Regions from separate parts of the Stenotrophomonas sp. 28608_Sma genome, predicted to be linked through region 2. Evidence: riboswitches for the same ligand, from Rfam matches in the RefSeq annotation. Region 2 holds a riboswitch; the other holds the start of a gene.
What was found. Region 2 has a riboswitch for thiamine pyrophosphate ahead of ACZLHH_RS01035 (TonB-dependent siderophore receptor). Riboswitches for the same ligand answer to the same signal wherever they lie in the genome.
Positions count from the first base shown of each region.

Region 1: another riboswitch for thiamine pyrophosphate. It lies ahead of thiC (phosphomethylpyrimidine synthase ThiC); the one in region 2 lies ahead of ACZLHH_RS01035 (TonB-dependent siderophore receptor).

Region 1 is NZ_CM151308.1:4,146,273-4,153,269, forward strand. Features, by position in the region: gene ACZLHH_RS19630 (ion channel) at 1-621, opposite strand, end outside; gene thiC (phosphomethylpyrimidine synthase ThiC) at 761-2,605, opposite strand; TPP riboswitch at 2,688-2,789, opposite strand; gene ACZLHH_RS19640 (BCCT family transporter) at 3,035-4,612, shown strand; gene ACZLHH_RS19645 (IS110 family RNA-guided transposase) at 4,851-5,765, opposite strand; gene ACZLHH_RS19650 (hypothetical protein) at 5,893-6,228, shown strand; gene ggt (gamma-glutamyltransferase) at 6,412-6,997, opposite strand, start outside.
Region 2 is NZ_CM151308.1:234,593-241,589, forward strand. Features, by position in the region: gene pnuC (nicotinamide riboside transporter PnuC) at 1-401, opposite strand, end outside; gene ACZLHH_RS01035 (TonB-dependent siderophore receptor) at 410-2,599, opposite strand; TPP riboswitch at 2,670-2,765, opposite strand; gene ACZLHH_RS01040 (phosphotransferase enzyme family protein) at 2,809-3,933, opposite strand; gene ACZLHH_RS01045 (glycine zipper 2TM domain-containing protein) at 4,059-4,466, opposite strand; gene ACZLHH_RS01050 (XVIPCD domain-containing protein) at 4,713-6,704, opposite strand; gene ACZLHH_RS01055 (hypothetical protein) at 6,816-6,997, opposite strand, start outside.

The DNA of each region.
Region 1 (6,997 bases), 1.1 Mb from region 2:
TACGTACATCACGCCTGAAAACTGCTCCAGCATGACCAAGGCGCGCGCCTGCGGATGCAGTGGCACAACGTCGCTCAAGCCAACACCCGAGAGCAAACTGAAGCTCAGATAAAGAAGCTCCATCCAGGTGCGCTGCGCGCCACCACCGGTGCCCTGGAAACTGCCCGGATACCATTGCTGGCACACGGCGAAAGCAAACGCGAAGGCCCACGCCAGCAATGTGAATGTCGCACCTGCTGCGAACAGTTCATCGCGGGTGACTTTATGGTCCTGGAGCATGTAGGCGATGAGCGCACCGGCCGTATAGAAGTACAGCAGGCTTTCCAGCAGCTGCGCGGTGGTCAGCAGCGCACTGCGATCCAGCAGTGCGCCGACCAGCGAGAACACCACCGAAGGAATGGCCAGCAGCAGTGCCAGCCAGGTGCCCAGCGGACTGCGCTGGACCACCCACAGCGCCAGGCCGAGTACCGCCATGCCGAACATGCCCAGTGCCGCACGGCCGCCGGCGGTGTCATCAAGTGCGGGATACAGCAGCACCGCGATCAACTGGGCACCCAGCAGCCAGGCCGAAGGATGGCGGCGGGCAATGGCCAGCCAGCGGGTGGTGATGGCAACGGGCATGGCGTCCTTTCCCCAGGGTGATGGGCGGAGGATAGCCGGGAGCGGCGTGATGAGCGGTAGTGCCGGCCACTGGCCGGCACTCTCCCCGGTCCCACGCACGACGGAATGCCGGCCAGCGGCCGGCACTACCCGTTACACGTCAGCCCTGGTGATAGACCTCGGTGCCGGCGGCGCGGAACTCTTCCGACTTCTCCTTCATGCCGGCCTCGGCGTAGTCGCGCACGTCCTGGGTGATCTTCATCGAGCAGAAGTGCGGGCCGCACATCGAGCAGAAGTGCGCCAGCTTGTGCGCATCCTTCGGCAGGGTCTCATCATGGAATTCCTTGGCCTTCTCCGGGTCCAGCCCGAGATGGAACTGGTCTTCCCAGCGGAACTCGAAGCGCGCCTTGCTCAGCGCGTTGTCGCGCACCTGCGCGCCGGGGTGTCCCTTGGCCAGGTCCGCCGCATGCGCGGCGATACGGTAGGCCATGATGCCGTCGCGCACGTCCTGGCGATTGGGCAGGCCGAGGTGTTCCTTCGGCGTCACGTAGCAGAGCATCGCCGTACCGAACCAGCCGATCATCGCCGCACCGATCGCGCTGGTGATGTGGTCGTAGCCCGGTGCGATATCGGTGGTCAGGGGGCCCAGCGTATAGAACGGCGCTTCGCCACACTCGCGCAGCTGCTTGTCCATGTTCTCCTTGATCAGCTGCATCGGCACGTGGCCGGGGCCTTCGATCATGGTCTGCACGTCGTGCTTCCAGGCGATCTTCGTCAACTCACCCAGCGTCTCCAGCTCACCGAACTGCGCGGCATCGTTGGCATCGGCGATGCAGCCCGGGCGCAGGCCATCGCCCAGCGAGAAGGTCACGTCGTAGGCCTTCATGATTTCGCAGATGTCTTCGAAATGCGTGTAGAGGAAGTTCTCCTTGTGGTGTGCCAGGCACCACTTGGCCATGATCGAGCCACCGCGGCTGACGATGCCGGTGACCCGCTTGGCGGTGAGCGGAACATAGCGCAGCAGCACGCCAGCGTGGATGGTGAAGTAGTCCACGCCCTGCTCGGCCTGCTCGATCAGTGTGTCGCGGAAGATCTCCCAGGTGAGTGCTTCGGCGCGGCCATCGACCTTCTCCAGCGCCTGGTAGATCGGCACGGTACCGATCGCCACCGGCGAGTTGCGGATGATCCACTCGCGGGTCTCATGGATGTGCTTGCCGGTGGACAGGTCCATCACCGTGTCACCGCCCCAGCGGATCGCCCACACCAGCTTCTCCACCTCCTCGGCAATGCCCGAGGACACGGCGCTGTTGCCGATGTTGGCGTTGATCTTGGTCAGGAAATTGCGGCCGATGATCATCGGCTCGCTCTCCGGATGGTTGATGTTGTTGGGCAGCACCGCACGGCCGCGGGCGATTTCGTCGCGCACGAACTCCGGGGTGATGATCTTCTGGATCGAAGCGCCGAACGCCTCGCCCGGGTGCTGCTGCAGCAGGCCGGCATCGCGGATCGCGTCCAGCCGCTGGTTCTCGCGGATGGCGACGAATTCCATTTCCGGCGTGATGATGCCGCGGCGCGCGTAGTGCATCTGGGTGACGTTGGCACCTGCACGCGCACGGCGAGGCAGGCTGCGCGCGGGGAAGCGCACCGCATCGAGCTTCGGGTCATGCTCGCGATCGCGACCGAACGAAGAGCTCAGTCCTTCCAGCCGCTCGGTATCACCGCGTTCTTCCACCCAGCCGCGACGCAGTGCCGGCAAACCAGCGGACAGATCGATGCGCACCTCCGGATCGGTGTACGGGCCCGACGTGTCGTAAACGGTCACCGGTGCATTCTCTTCGCCGCCGAACAAGGTCGGCGTGCGGGTCAGCGCGATCTCGCGCATCGGCACCTGCAGATCCGGACGTGAACCGGGCACGTGGATCTTGCGCGAGCCGGGAATGGGCCGGGTCACGGATTCGGAGAGTTGCTGGGCCTGTTGCTGCAGGGCGGAGAGCTGTGCGTTCATCGGGCATCGTCCAGGAAGGTCAGGGACGAAGCGGCGGCGCACTGCTGCCGCGCCCGGACGGTCCTTGGGCGGAGTCCGGACATGGCTGCACTGCAAAGCTTCCCTACGCCGGTATGAGCCGGATCAGGTTCCAAGGGACTGTCTCAACCGTGGCCACATGGCCGCGGTACCCCCGCTTCTTGGTGTGCATTAGAGCATAGAACGCACTGCAGCTCCTGGCTGTTCCATCCACGCACGGCGTGGATCCGCTGTTTCTGTATTAACAGAACCGTGACATCGCATTCAGTAACGTGCACGCGCATCGTGCCGCTGCGGCCGGTGTTTCCCCGCCGCCTTCGCGGCCCCTGCCCGGTCTGTGCTGCATGTCGCCGGCCCCTCGCAGCAAGCTCTGCTCGCTCCCCTCAATCCCTTGATCGGAGAAGCTCCTTCATGGTGTTTCGCGTTTCCATCGCACTGGTTCTGCTTCTGGTGCTGCTTGCCGGTGTTGCACCCGGCCCCTTCAATACCGTGGTGCAGTCGGTACTGGCCGATGTCATCCGCAGTGTCGGCTGGCTCTATCTTCTGGTCGTGTTCCTGGCGCTGACTTTCCTGATGTACCTGGCATTCGGTCGCTTCGGCAACCTGCGCATCGGCGGTGAAGATGCCGAGCCGGAGTTCTCGCGCGCCAGCTGGATGTCGATGCTGTTCGCCGCCGGCATGGGCATCGGCCTGGTGTTCTGGGGCGCCGCCGAGCCGATTTCCCACTTCACCAAGCCTCCGGAAGGCCTCGCACCGCAGAGCATGGACGCGGCGCGGGCTTCGATGCGCTATGCATTCTTCCATTGGGGTCTGCATCCATGGGCGATCTACGCGCTGATCGGCCTGGCCATGGCCTGGTTCCAGTTCAACCGCAATGGCCGTGGACTGGTCAGTGACATGCTGCAACCGATCATCGGCCGGCACCATCGCGGCTGGATCGGACGCGTGGTCAACATCGCCGCGGTTGTTGCCACTGCCATTGGCGTGGCCACCACGCTGGGGTTCGGTACCATCCAGATCGCTGCCGGCATGGAACGCGTGTTCGGCCTGCACGCGGGTGTGCCACTGCAGCTGACCATCATCGCCATCGCGTTCGTGCTGTACATGGCCTCCACCGCCAGCGGTGTCGAGCGCGGGGTGAAGTGGCTGTCCAACTTCAATCTTGCACTGGCCGCGCTTCTTGCGGCCACCGTACTGGTGCTGGGTCCGACCGGATTCATCTTCGATACGTTCACCACCACACTGGGGTCGTACCTCAACCAGCTGGTGACGATGAGCCTGCGCATGTCGCCGTTCTCGGGCAGCACATGGGTGGCGGACTGGACCATCTTCTACTGGGCGTGGTGGATTTCCTGGGCCCCGTTCGTCGGCTCGTTCATCGCGCGCATCTCGCGTGGGCGCAGCGTCCGCGAGTTCGTCATCGGCGTCGTGCTGGCACCCACGGTGCTGGGCTTCTTCTGGTTCGCGGTGTTTGGTGGTACTGCGCTGTGGGCGCAGATCTTCGGCCACGCCGACCTGGTGCAGGCGCTGGGCAATGGCTATGAAACGGTGCTGTTCACCCTGTTTGACAGCATGCCGCTGCCCTTGCTGCTTTCCTGCACCGCACTGGTGCTGCTGATGATCTTCTTCGTGACATCAGCCGATTCGGCGGTGCTGGTACTGGCCAGCATGTCCACTGACGAGGCAGGCGATCCGCCGTTGAAGCGCAAGCTGGCCTGGGGCATCGCGGTGGCGCTGATCGCAGCGGCGTTGCTGCTGGCCGGTGGCCTGGATGCACTGCAGGGCATGATCACGATTGCGGCGTTGCCATTCGCGCTGCTGATGGTGCTGGTGATGGTGTCGCTGTACCGGGTGCTGGACCAGGAGTACACGCGCGAGCGGCGGCAGGCGCAGCGCCAGCGGCATATGATCGATGCGTGGATCGCGCGCGAGATGGCGGCGCAGGAGGAGACCCAGGCGGAGGCGGCGCGCGCGCACGATCAGGATTGAGGGTGTTTTGCAGCCTGCGGCTGCACCGCTTTTCTCAAGCAACGGCAACTGCAACAGCAACTTCACAAGCGGCTCTGGGTTGCTGCTGGTTTGGCGGTGAGGGGGCAGATGGCGGGACACGCCGCAAGTACGTCCCTGTAGCAACTGTGTTGCTGGAGAGTCTCAGGCCCGTCAGGTAAACGGGCACGGTAGTGCCGGCCGCTGGCCGGCAGCCTTTGGTCTTTCGCCCTGGCTCGCCTCAGGCGGGGACTAGCTCGCTTTCAGCGTCGCGCACACGGGCGTTGAGGATGACCAGCATCTTCCGCATTACTGCCACGATGGCCACCTTGCCTTCCTTGCCGCGGGCTCGTAGCGACTGGTAAAAATCGCGCAGCCGAGGTTCATGCCGCATGGCCGACATTGCCGCCATGTAGAGCACTTGCCGGATTTCGGCTCTTCCACCGTGGATGCTTCGTTTTCCTCTCATCGTGCCGCTGTCGTGGGACATCGGGGCTACCCCGACCAGGCTGGCGATGCGCTTGCCAGTGATCCTGCCAAGCTCTGGCAGATAGCTGGCTAGAACTGCCTGCAGCACAGGCCCTACGCCCTTCATCGACTTCAGCATCTTCAGTTGAGGCTGCTGACCAACCTGCTCGACGATCTGCTTGCCCAGACGCTCAACCAACGTTTGTAGGCGGGTGATGTTGCCCTGCAGTAGTCGGCGCAGTTCACGATCAAGCACCATTTCCTGCTGCTGCCGCGCGATGGTCAGGGCGTCCATCGCCTGCCGACGTGCCCGAACGAACTCCCGCATCTTCTGCTGCCAAGACTGCAGCGGCTGATAGGGAGGCAGCTTCACCAGGGCGGCCATCTGCGCCAACGCGTAGGCATCCAAACGGTCGGTTTTGGCAATCTGACCCAACCCCTGAGCCAGTTTCCGGGCGCGCAAGGCATTGGCACGGACCACCGGATGACCGGCCTTGTGCAGGAAATCCAGCACCGGCTGCTCATAGCCACCTGTGGCTTCAAGCACGATCTGGCGGGTCGGACGCTTCTTCAGCCAAACATCCAGTTCAGAAAACCCGGAGCGGTTGTTGCCGACCTGCAGGGTTTCTCCGTCCGTCGTACCGATATCCAGCTGACGCTTGCTGACATCAATCCCGATCCCGTTCATCACCTGACTCCGTATAGTCTGGAAGGGTCGAGAGCTCCCCCGCTTGCCCAGTCTTATCGCTTCGAGTGGTCGCTCCAGCAACTGTTCGGGCGGATCAAGGGAGATTCCGGCGTGGGCGCCAAGCTACATGGCGATCGTCGCGATCCTGGTTACGGATCGTCGAGATCTAGGCTCGCACGGCGGCCCACGCCGGCTCTCGACGCCTACGCTGCCAGATTCCGATCAGATAAGGCTCGGCCACGGCATCCATGCCGTGGACGGTCCCGCCATCTGCCCCCTCTCCGCCTCCGACAGTTTCCCGGTGACGGTGGGTTTTCCACGCCATGCGTGGATGAGGTGTATCGGAAAACAAGAAGGGGTCGGATTCGTTTTCCTGTGGAAAACGGATCCGACCCCAACCCACAGCACGCGGCTGTTGCCATTGCCTTTGCTCTTGATCTTCTTTTTTCTTTTCCTGCGGTGATGGACACGGAAACTATCCGTGGCCGGGCGGGTGGGCTGGGCGGGGGTGTCCGCGGCATGGATGCCGCGGCCAAGCCTCCAGGGACGGATTCACGGCGTCCCCCGACCAGCCCACCCGCCCGGCCAAGCCAAGCATCGCTGAACCATCACCGCAGAGGGGGCTGCGCCCGGTGGCCGGGAAACCTCAATACCCCGCCGCCTGCCCATCCTTTCGACTCTCAGACGCACCGTAGTAAACGCCGGATTCCGGATCACGCATGATCGCCTGATACCCACCATACGGACCATCGGCGAACACGATGCGATGCCCCTTGCGCATCAACGCACGCACCGTTTCATACGGGAAGCCGGTTTCCAGATTCACTTCACCACCGTCGGTCATCGCCGTGGCCTGACCTGTCGGTTCGGTCGAGCCTTCATGCTGGATGCGCGGTGCATCACCGGCCTCCTGCAGGTTCATGCCGAAATCCACCAGGTTCATCACGATCTGCACGTGGCCCTGCGGCTGCATCGCGCCACCCATCACGCCGAAGCTGGCATACGGCTTGCCGCCCTTGGTGATGAACGCCGGGATGATCGTCTGGAACGGGCGCTTGCCCGGTGCATAGCCGTTGGGATGGTTCTTCTGCAGCACGAACATCTCGCCACGATCCTGCAGGATGAAGCCCAGCCCCGGCGGCGCCATGCCGCTGCCCATGCCGCGGTAGTTGGACTGGATCAGCGAAACCATCATGCCGTCGGCGTCGGCCACGGTCATGTAGATGGTGTCG
Region 2 (6,997 bases):
ACGTGGCGGCGCGCCTGCCACCACTGGCCGACCAGGCTCAGCGCGGTCAGCATCGCGTCCAGCCACGGCAGCGCGGCATCGGTGAAGGTGTGCATGGCCGCACCCAGCGCCACGCCGCCGCACAGGCCGATGGCCAGGTCGCGCAGCAGCTTGCCGCGCGCCAGTGGCACGATGCGGACGCTGCCCTCATCCGCTGCGTGCTGCCGCCAGTTGAGCCAGCCGTAGACCAGGAAGCCACCGAAGGCGACCTGCAGCAGGGTGTCCGAGTACAGCTTGGCCTCGGCGAAGACCAGCCCGTACAGCGTCACCGACAGCAGGCCGACCGGCCACGCCACCAGCCGGCGCTTGGCCATCAGCCAGACGCCGAGGATGCTGCACAGCGCGGCGGTCCACTCGAGCATGACGCCGCTCACAGCGCGAACGTCACCGACAGGCGGGCCTGTCGCGGTGCGCCGGGGAACAGGTAGTAGTCACCGCCGCTGCTACCGGTATCGCGCCAGTAGAAGCGGTTGAACACGTTGTCCACCGACAGGTTCCAGGTCACCGCACGTTCGTGCAGGCGATGCTGGAAGCGCAGGCCGGCATCGAACACCGAGTAGTCCGGTGCGCGCACACCACCATCGGCGCGGGCGACGTTGGCGCCTGCATAGCGCCAGCCACCGGTCACATCCAGGCCCTGCACGAACGGCAGCGCGTAGGCCACGTGCACGCTGGCGCGCACCTTCGGCACGTTCACCAGCTGATGGCCTTCATAGGCCGGGGTGCCGGTGTCGCGCGCGCGCGCCTGCAGCACGCTGGCGCTGGCCACGATCTGCAGCGCATCGGTCAGCTGGCCGTTGGCGGTCAGCTCCAGGCCGGTGTGGGTCTGCGTGCCTTCCTCGACGAAGGTGTAGCCGACGTCGCTGTTGTCCGGCCTGGCGTACTGGTACGGCTGCGAAATGCGGAACACGGCTGCGCCCAGCGTCAGCGCCTCGACCGGCACGTACTTCACGCCCACTTCCAGCTGCCGCGACTGCACCGACGGCAGGAAGGTGTCGGCGTTGCTGGTCCAGAACGGCGCTTCCTGGCCCAGCGAGATGCCGCGCACGTAGCTGGCATAGGCGTTGAGCTGATCGGTGGCCTTCCACACCACGGCGGTCTGCGGCAGGAAACGCGACAGGCGGCTGTGCCGCTGCGGGGTACCACGCTTGTCGTAGGCACGCTCGTCCAGGCGCACGAAGCGGCCGCCGGCCAGCCACTGCCATTCGTCTCCGAAGCTCATCCGGTCCAGCGCGAAGAACGCGGTCTGGCGGCTGTCCAGGCGTCGTGCGGACGGCCCTGGCATCTTCGGCGACGGCGCGAACACCGGCACCTGTGCGTCGTGGATGTTGCTGGTGCCGACGTACTCGTTGACGCTCGGGCGCTTGTCTACCGTGCGGCGGAAGTAGTCGGCACCGATGGTCAACTCATGGCCGACGCTGCCGGTCTCGAAGCGGCCGCGCAGCTCGGCACGGGCCTGCTGGTTGCGGCGGGTGTCGTCCGGGCTGCGGTAGTCGTAGACGTCGTAGTCGCCATTGGGCGCGAAGTAGTTGCCCGGCACGCTGCCATCGGCACACTGCGTGGCGTAGTAGCAGCCGTAGGCGAAGGCGACGTTGTCATCGATCACCGAGCGGCTGTGGCCGACCGAGACGCGCGACTGCCAGGCATCGTTGAAGTCGTAGGTGTGCAACGCGGTGATGTTGGTGCTGGCGATATCCACCGGGCGCTGCCACGGCTGGTAGCCGAGCAGGAATTCGCGATCCACGCCGTGCGGCAGCTCACGCGCGCCCAGCAGCTGGTAGCCGGACACCGAACGCTGCGAGCTGGTCTGGTAGTTGGCATCCACTTCCAGCTTGCCGCGTTCGCCAATCAGCCAGTCGGCGGCCAGCGAGTAGAAGTTGCGACGGCCATCGGCGTGCTCGACGTAGGAATTGCTGGAATCCCATGCGGCATTCAGGCGCAGGCCGAAACGCGGGGTGATCCAGTGGCCGACATCGACGGCGACGTAGCGCGAGCCTTCCGAGTCGGTACCGAGCGTGGCGGTGCGCACTTCGGCCGGGCGCTTGCCGATGTAGTTGATGATCCCGCCGGGCGCCATCACGCCTGCGGCCAGGCCGGCTTCACCCTTGAGGATCTCCACCGACTGCACGTTCTCCAGCGCCAAGCGCTGTTCGCCGGCGATGGACAGGCCGTTGAAGCGGTAGCCGGTGGCGGCGTCCAGGGCGAAGCCACGGATGGCGATGTTCTGGTAGTAACCCACCGGCGCATACGCATCGCCCAGCGAGGCATCGTTGCTGGCCAGCTCGGACAGCGAACGCACCTGCCGGCGGTCGAGATAGTCGCGCTCGAGCACGTTCACCGAGGCCGGGGTGTCCTTCCAGGACCCACCACCGAAGGCGTTCACGCGTGAGGTATCGGCCTTCGGTTTGCCGGCCTGCACGCGTACCGCCGCCAGTTCGGTGGGCGAGCGCTCGGCGCCGGTGGCAGCCGCATCGGGGGACGCCTCGGCCTCGCTGGCGTGCAGCGGCAGCGCGGCGCAGAGGGCGAGGGAGAGCAGAGTGGGGCGCAGGCAGCGGTTCATTCGGTTCGTCTTCGGACAACAAGGGAGACGAAGCGACGGCGCGCAGGTGCACCGGCCCATGACGGGGGTGTGGCTGCGGCTCAAAGCTCCCTACGCCGGTGCAAACCGGATCAGGTTCCAAGGGACTCTCTCAGCCTGGCAGATCCAGGCACCCCCGCTTCAGGTGACCATTTCACTACAAATGGTACGGATTTGCGAGCCGGTGCCCTTCAGGCTGCCGCGTGCAACGCCTGCAGCAGTGCCTGTCCCGGCGCGCTGTGGAACCACGCCGGATGCCCCAGCATGAACGGCTGCCACGCCACATCCGCGTTTGCGGTGGAGCCAGTGATGCCTTCGAAGTACTCCACTTCGGACAGTGCGAAGTCGAAATGGACCATCGGCAGCAGGTCGGCCAGCAGCTGCACGCGTGCCGCCGACAGCGGCAGCACCTCGCGGTAGCCGTCGAGCAACGCCAGTGCGATGTCGATGCGCACCGCCTCCATGCCGCGCTCCAGTTCCAGCCACGCCACTGCGTTGCGCTCGATCGCGGTGGCGAGGTCAAACAGTGCGCTGGTGGGCGAAGCCAGGCCGAAATCCAGCACGGTGCTGACCTGCCCGTCGCGCCACAGCAGGTTGGAGACATGCCAGTCGTTGTGCGCCCACAGCCGTGGCTCGTCGCGCAGGCGCTCGGCCAGGCCCGTGTGCCAAGGCAGCACGTCGCGCTGCAGCTGTGCTTCCCACGGAATGCGCGCGAGATAGCGGGCCAGCCCCGGTCGTGTGGGCAGTTCGGCTTTGATCGCGGCGATGGGATCGTCGGCGCGGATCAGATCGTCGCGCGCGACCAGCAGATGGGTACTGCGCTGTGGCGCGTGATAGCTGGCGGCGGCACGGTGCAACCGGGCCAGCATGCGGCCGGCTTCGCGGGCCTGCGCGACATCGGTCAGCAACGACCACGACACGGCATCGCGGTACAGGTCCTCGCCCACGCCCACGGCATGCAGCTCGAAGGTCCATTCGCCGTGCTCGACTGCGGTGTGGCCATCGGCTGCCGCAAGCAACTGCACCACCGGTACGCCGGCGGCAGCGAGATGGGCGATGAAGTGGTGTTCTTCTTCCAGGCAGGCCGCACTGCGCACACTGTGGTGGTGGCGCTTGATGAACACCGCGCCGCCCCTGCCATTGACGATGGCAGCGGCCGAGAGTGGCCGCGGGCTGTGCCAGTGCGGATGGCTGTCCGCATCCAGCTGCGGAAAGCGCCGGCGCAGCCACGCGAGGTCTGCGGTGCTGATCGGCGGCCAGTCGGCAGCGACCTCGTCGTTGTTGAGGCCCTGCACCCGGTGGAAAGAAGAAGTCATGCCGCAGCCCCAGTGGGGAAAATCACATCCAAGGCTGCGCATTCAACGCCATGGCCGCGGCCAACGCAAACGGGCGGGTCATCGACCCGCCCGTCCGTGCATCGGCATGGGGGATGCCGCGCTGCTTACCAGCCGCGATGGCGACCGCGGTCGTGGTAGTAGCGGTTGTCGTAGTAGCGCTCGCGCTGCCAGCGACGGTCGTCACCGCGGTCGTAGTAGCCGCTGCGGTAGTAGCCACGGTCGTAACGGCGATCGTAGCGGTCGTCGTAACGGCGATTGTCGTAGTAACGACGGTCGCGGCGGTCGGAGGTGGTCAGGTTGCCGATCGCGCCGCCAGCCACGGCACCGCCGACAGTGGCAGCGGGATCACCGTTGGAGAGCAGGTTGCCGGCCACGCCACCGACCACGGCGCCGACCAGGGTGCGCTTGTCCTTCCTCGACATCGCGCTGGCATCGCTGACCACGGCCACACCGGCCACCAGTGCCAGAGCCATCGCCAGACCGCGGAAGCTGAGTGCGGAAGTACTGAGCATGTTCGTTCTCCTGTGAGGTGCATGCCACGCTGGGCAGGGAGGGCGCGGGGCGCCCCGGCTGCCGTGATGTCCACGCTGGCGTTCCAACATTGCCGGAACATTGCCTGGTCCACCGTGCGGCTTGCGCATTCATCTAGCGGCAGGCGGCATGAAGCAAGGCTGAAAGCGGCCCCGGCCGCTCAGCTGGCAGAAAGGGAAAGGGCCACGCGAACGTGGCCCTCCCTTCTCTCCCAAGGTGCCGCGGGCTTAGACGCCCATCGCCTTCTGGGCCTGCCGGGCCTGCTCCTGCTGGGCGTCCTGCTGCTGATGCAGCACGTTCGGCGCGCCCTGCACGGCACCGCTGCTGAGCGCCAGGCTCTGCTCGCTGGCGGCACGGGTCTCCACCGCCACGCGGCTGGCGGCGGGGTCGCCGATGGTGCCCTGCACGGCGAACAGGCGCTCACCGTTCGGGCTGGGCACCACCGAGTCGATGCGCTGCAGGCCGGCGGCATGCGCCTCCTTGGTCAAAGCCGCAGCAGCGCTTTCCAGCGTGTGGCGGTCCTTGAAGGTCCCGGCCGGCAGCAGTTCCAGACCCTTGCTGGCCTGGATGAACAACGGATTGCGCGGGTGCCGCTCGTCGTTCAGCAACGGCCGTTCGCGTGCGTCCTTGATTGCCTCCAGGGTCTTCGCCCCGACAATGCCGTCGACCACCAGGCCGTTGTCCTTCTGCAGCTGGCGCACTGCCGCGTCGGTGTTGCGGCCGAAGCGGCCATCTTCGACCAGCGGCTTGCCGTCGGCGCCGACGTAGCCCAGGTGGCCCAGCTGCTCCTGCACCTTGCGCACGCCCTCGCTGTGCGCGCCCGGCTTGTACAGTTCGGCGTGCGGCGTGGCAGCGGCCTTGTGCTCGGCCGCAGGCTTGCCCTGGGTCTGCTCGTGGGACTGGGTGCGGTTTTCCAGCAGGTCGCGGGCCTTGGACAGCGGATCGGAGGCGTACAGCTTCCAGTTCGGGTGGTCCTTCACCTGCTTGAGGTAGTCCTCCACCGGCATGGTGTGCACGCCCTTGCTGCCGGTGGACTGGCTGATCAGCAGCTTGTCGGTGTTGGGGTCGCGCACCACCATCACGATGTGGTCGATGCCGTTCCAGTGCTCATGGCGGGTCTTGGCCGTATCCAGGCCGATGATCATGCCTTCCTTCAGCGCATCGGGCTTCAGGATCGCGTCGCGGTCCAGCAGCACGCCGGACTGGTCGAACGCCTTGCGCACGATGCCACCGGAACCGAGGTTGCCCAGGTCGATGCGATCAGCCTTGCTGAACACCGCGTGCCCGGCCTTCTGGTTGATCTCGTCCATGGTCCGGTTCTGCAGCGTGCCGACCCAGCCGGAACAGTCGATGTAACCCTGCTCCACGTTCTTGCCGGTCTTGCCCGGTACGTACAGTGCGTGGCCCGGAATGTTGATGGCGTACTTGACGTCGTCGTACTTCACGCCGGCCTCGTAGGCGGCCTGCAGTTCAATGCCTGGCTTCGGTGTGGCAGCTGCCGTTGCGGTTGCCGCCAGCGTGGCTGCACCCGCCGCCACGGCTGCGCTGGCCTGCGCAGGTGCTGCCGGGGTCTGGCCCTGGCCCTGCACTACCGCCTGCGGTTCGATGTTCTTTTCCGGAATGCTGATCGCTGCGTACTTGTGGATGTAATAGCTGGAGAACGTCCGCGCCAGGTCGCCGTCGTTCATCCCGCGCATCTCGGCCAGGGTGTGGCCGGTCAGCGCCTTCGCGTCGGAGCCGATCTGGTTCAGCACGTTGCGGCGCATGTTGATCTCGTCGCCGTGGCTGTTGCGGACCACACCGAAGGTGCCGGTGGCAATGGCAGTCTGCACCGAGCCGTAGCCGGCGCTGCCCTGCTGGTGGGCCAGGTACAGGTCCAGTCCGGTGGGCGTGTTGCCCCCGGACAGGTACGGGTTGCCGGTGCGCTCGTTGCGGCGCGCCATCGAGTCCAGGTTGTCCTGGTACATCTGTGCGGCCGCTTCGGTGTTGCGGGTGGGGTCGAACTCGTGGCCGGTCAGGTGGTACTGGCGCGCGGAGCCGGGCACGAACTGGAACAGGCCCTTGGCGCCGGATGAGGTGTTGTGGGCGCGCTCGTTGAAGGTGCCGCCGGTCTCGATGTGCGCGAAGCGCATGAAGTCATCCACAGGGATGCCCTTCTGCCTGGCGACCTGCTCGACGATGTCCAGGACTTCCTTTCTGCTGTAGTCATGCTGTGCCATGACGTTTTCCTCGGGGTTGATGGAGCGGCGCGTGCCGCGAATCGCCAACCGGACTCATCCGTGAGTCAAGAACATGTCGGTCAACAGGGAACCCGCGCGTGGCGGGTGCTATCAGGGCGCGACGTACTGCTGGGTCGCGCTGTCGAAGGTGTAGTGCACGGCGTCGCCGGCACCCAGTGCGCGGGTCTTGCCGGGGCCTTCGATGGTGGTGCCCTTGAAGGTCACGGTCAGTCGCGGCAGGCCGTTGCCGTCGGCAGCGAAGGCCAGTTCGCCATCGCTGTCGGTGCAGGGCA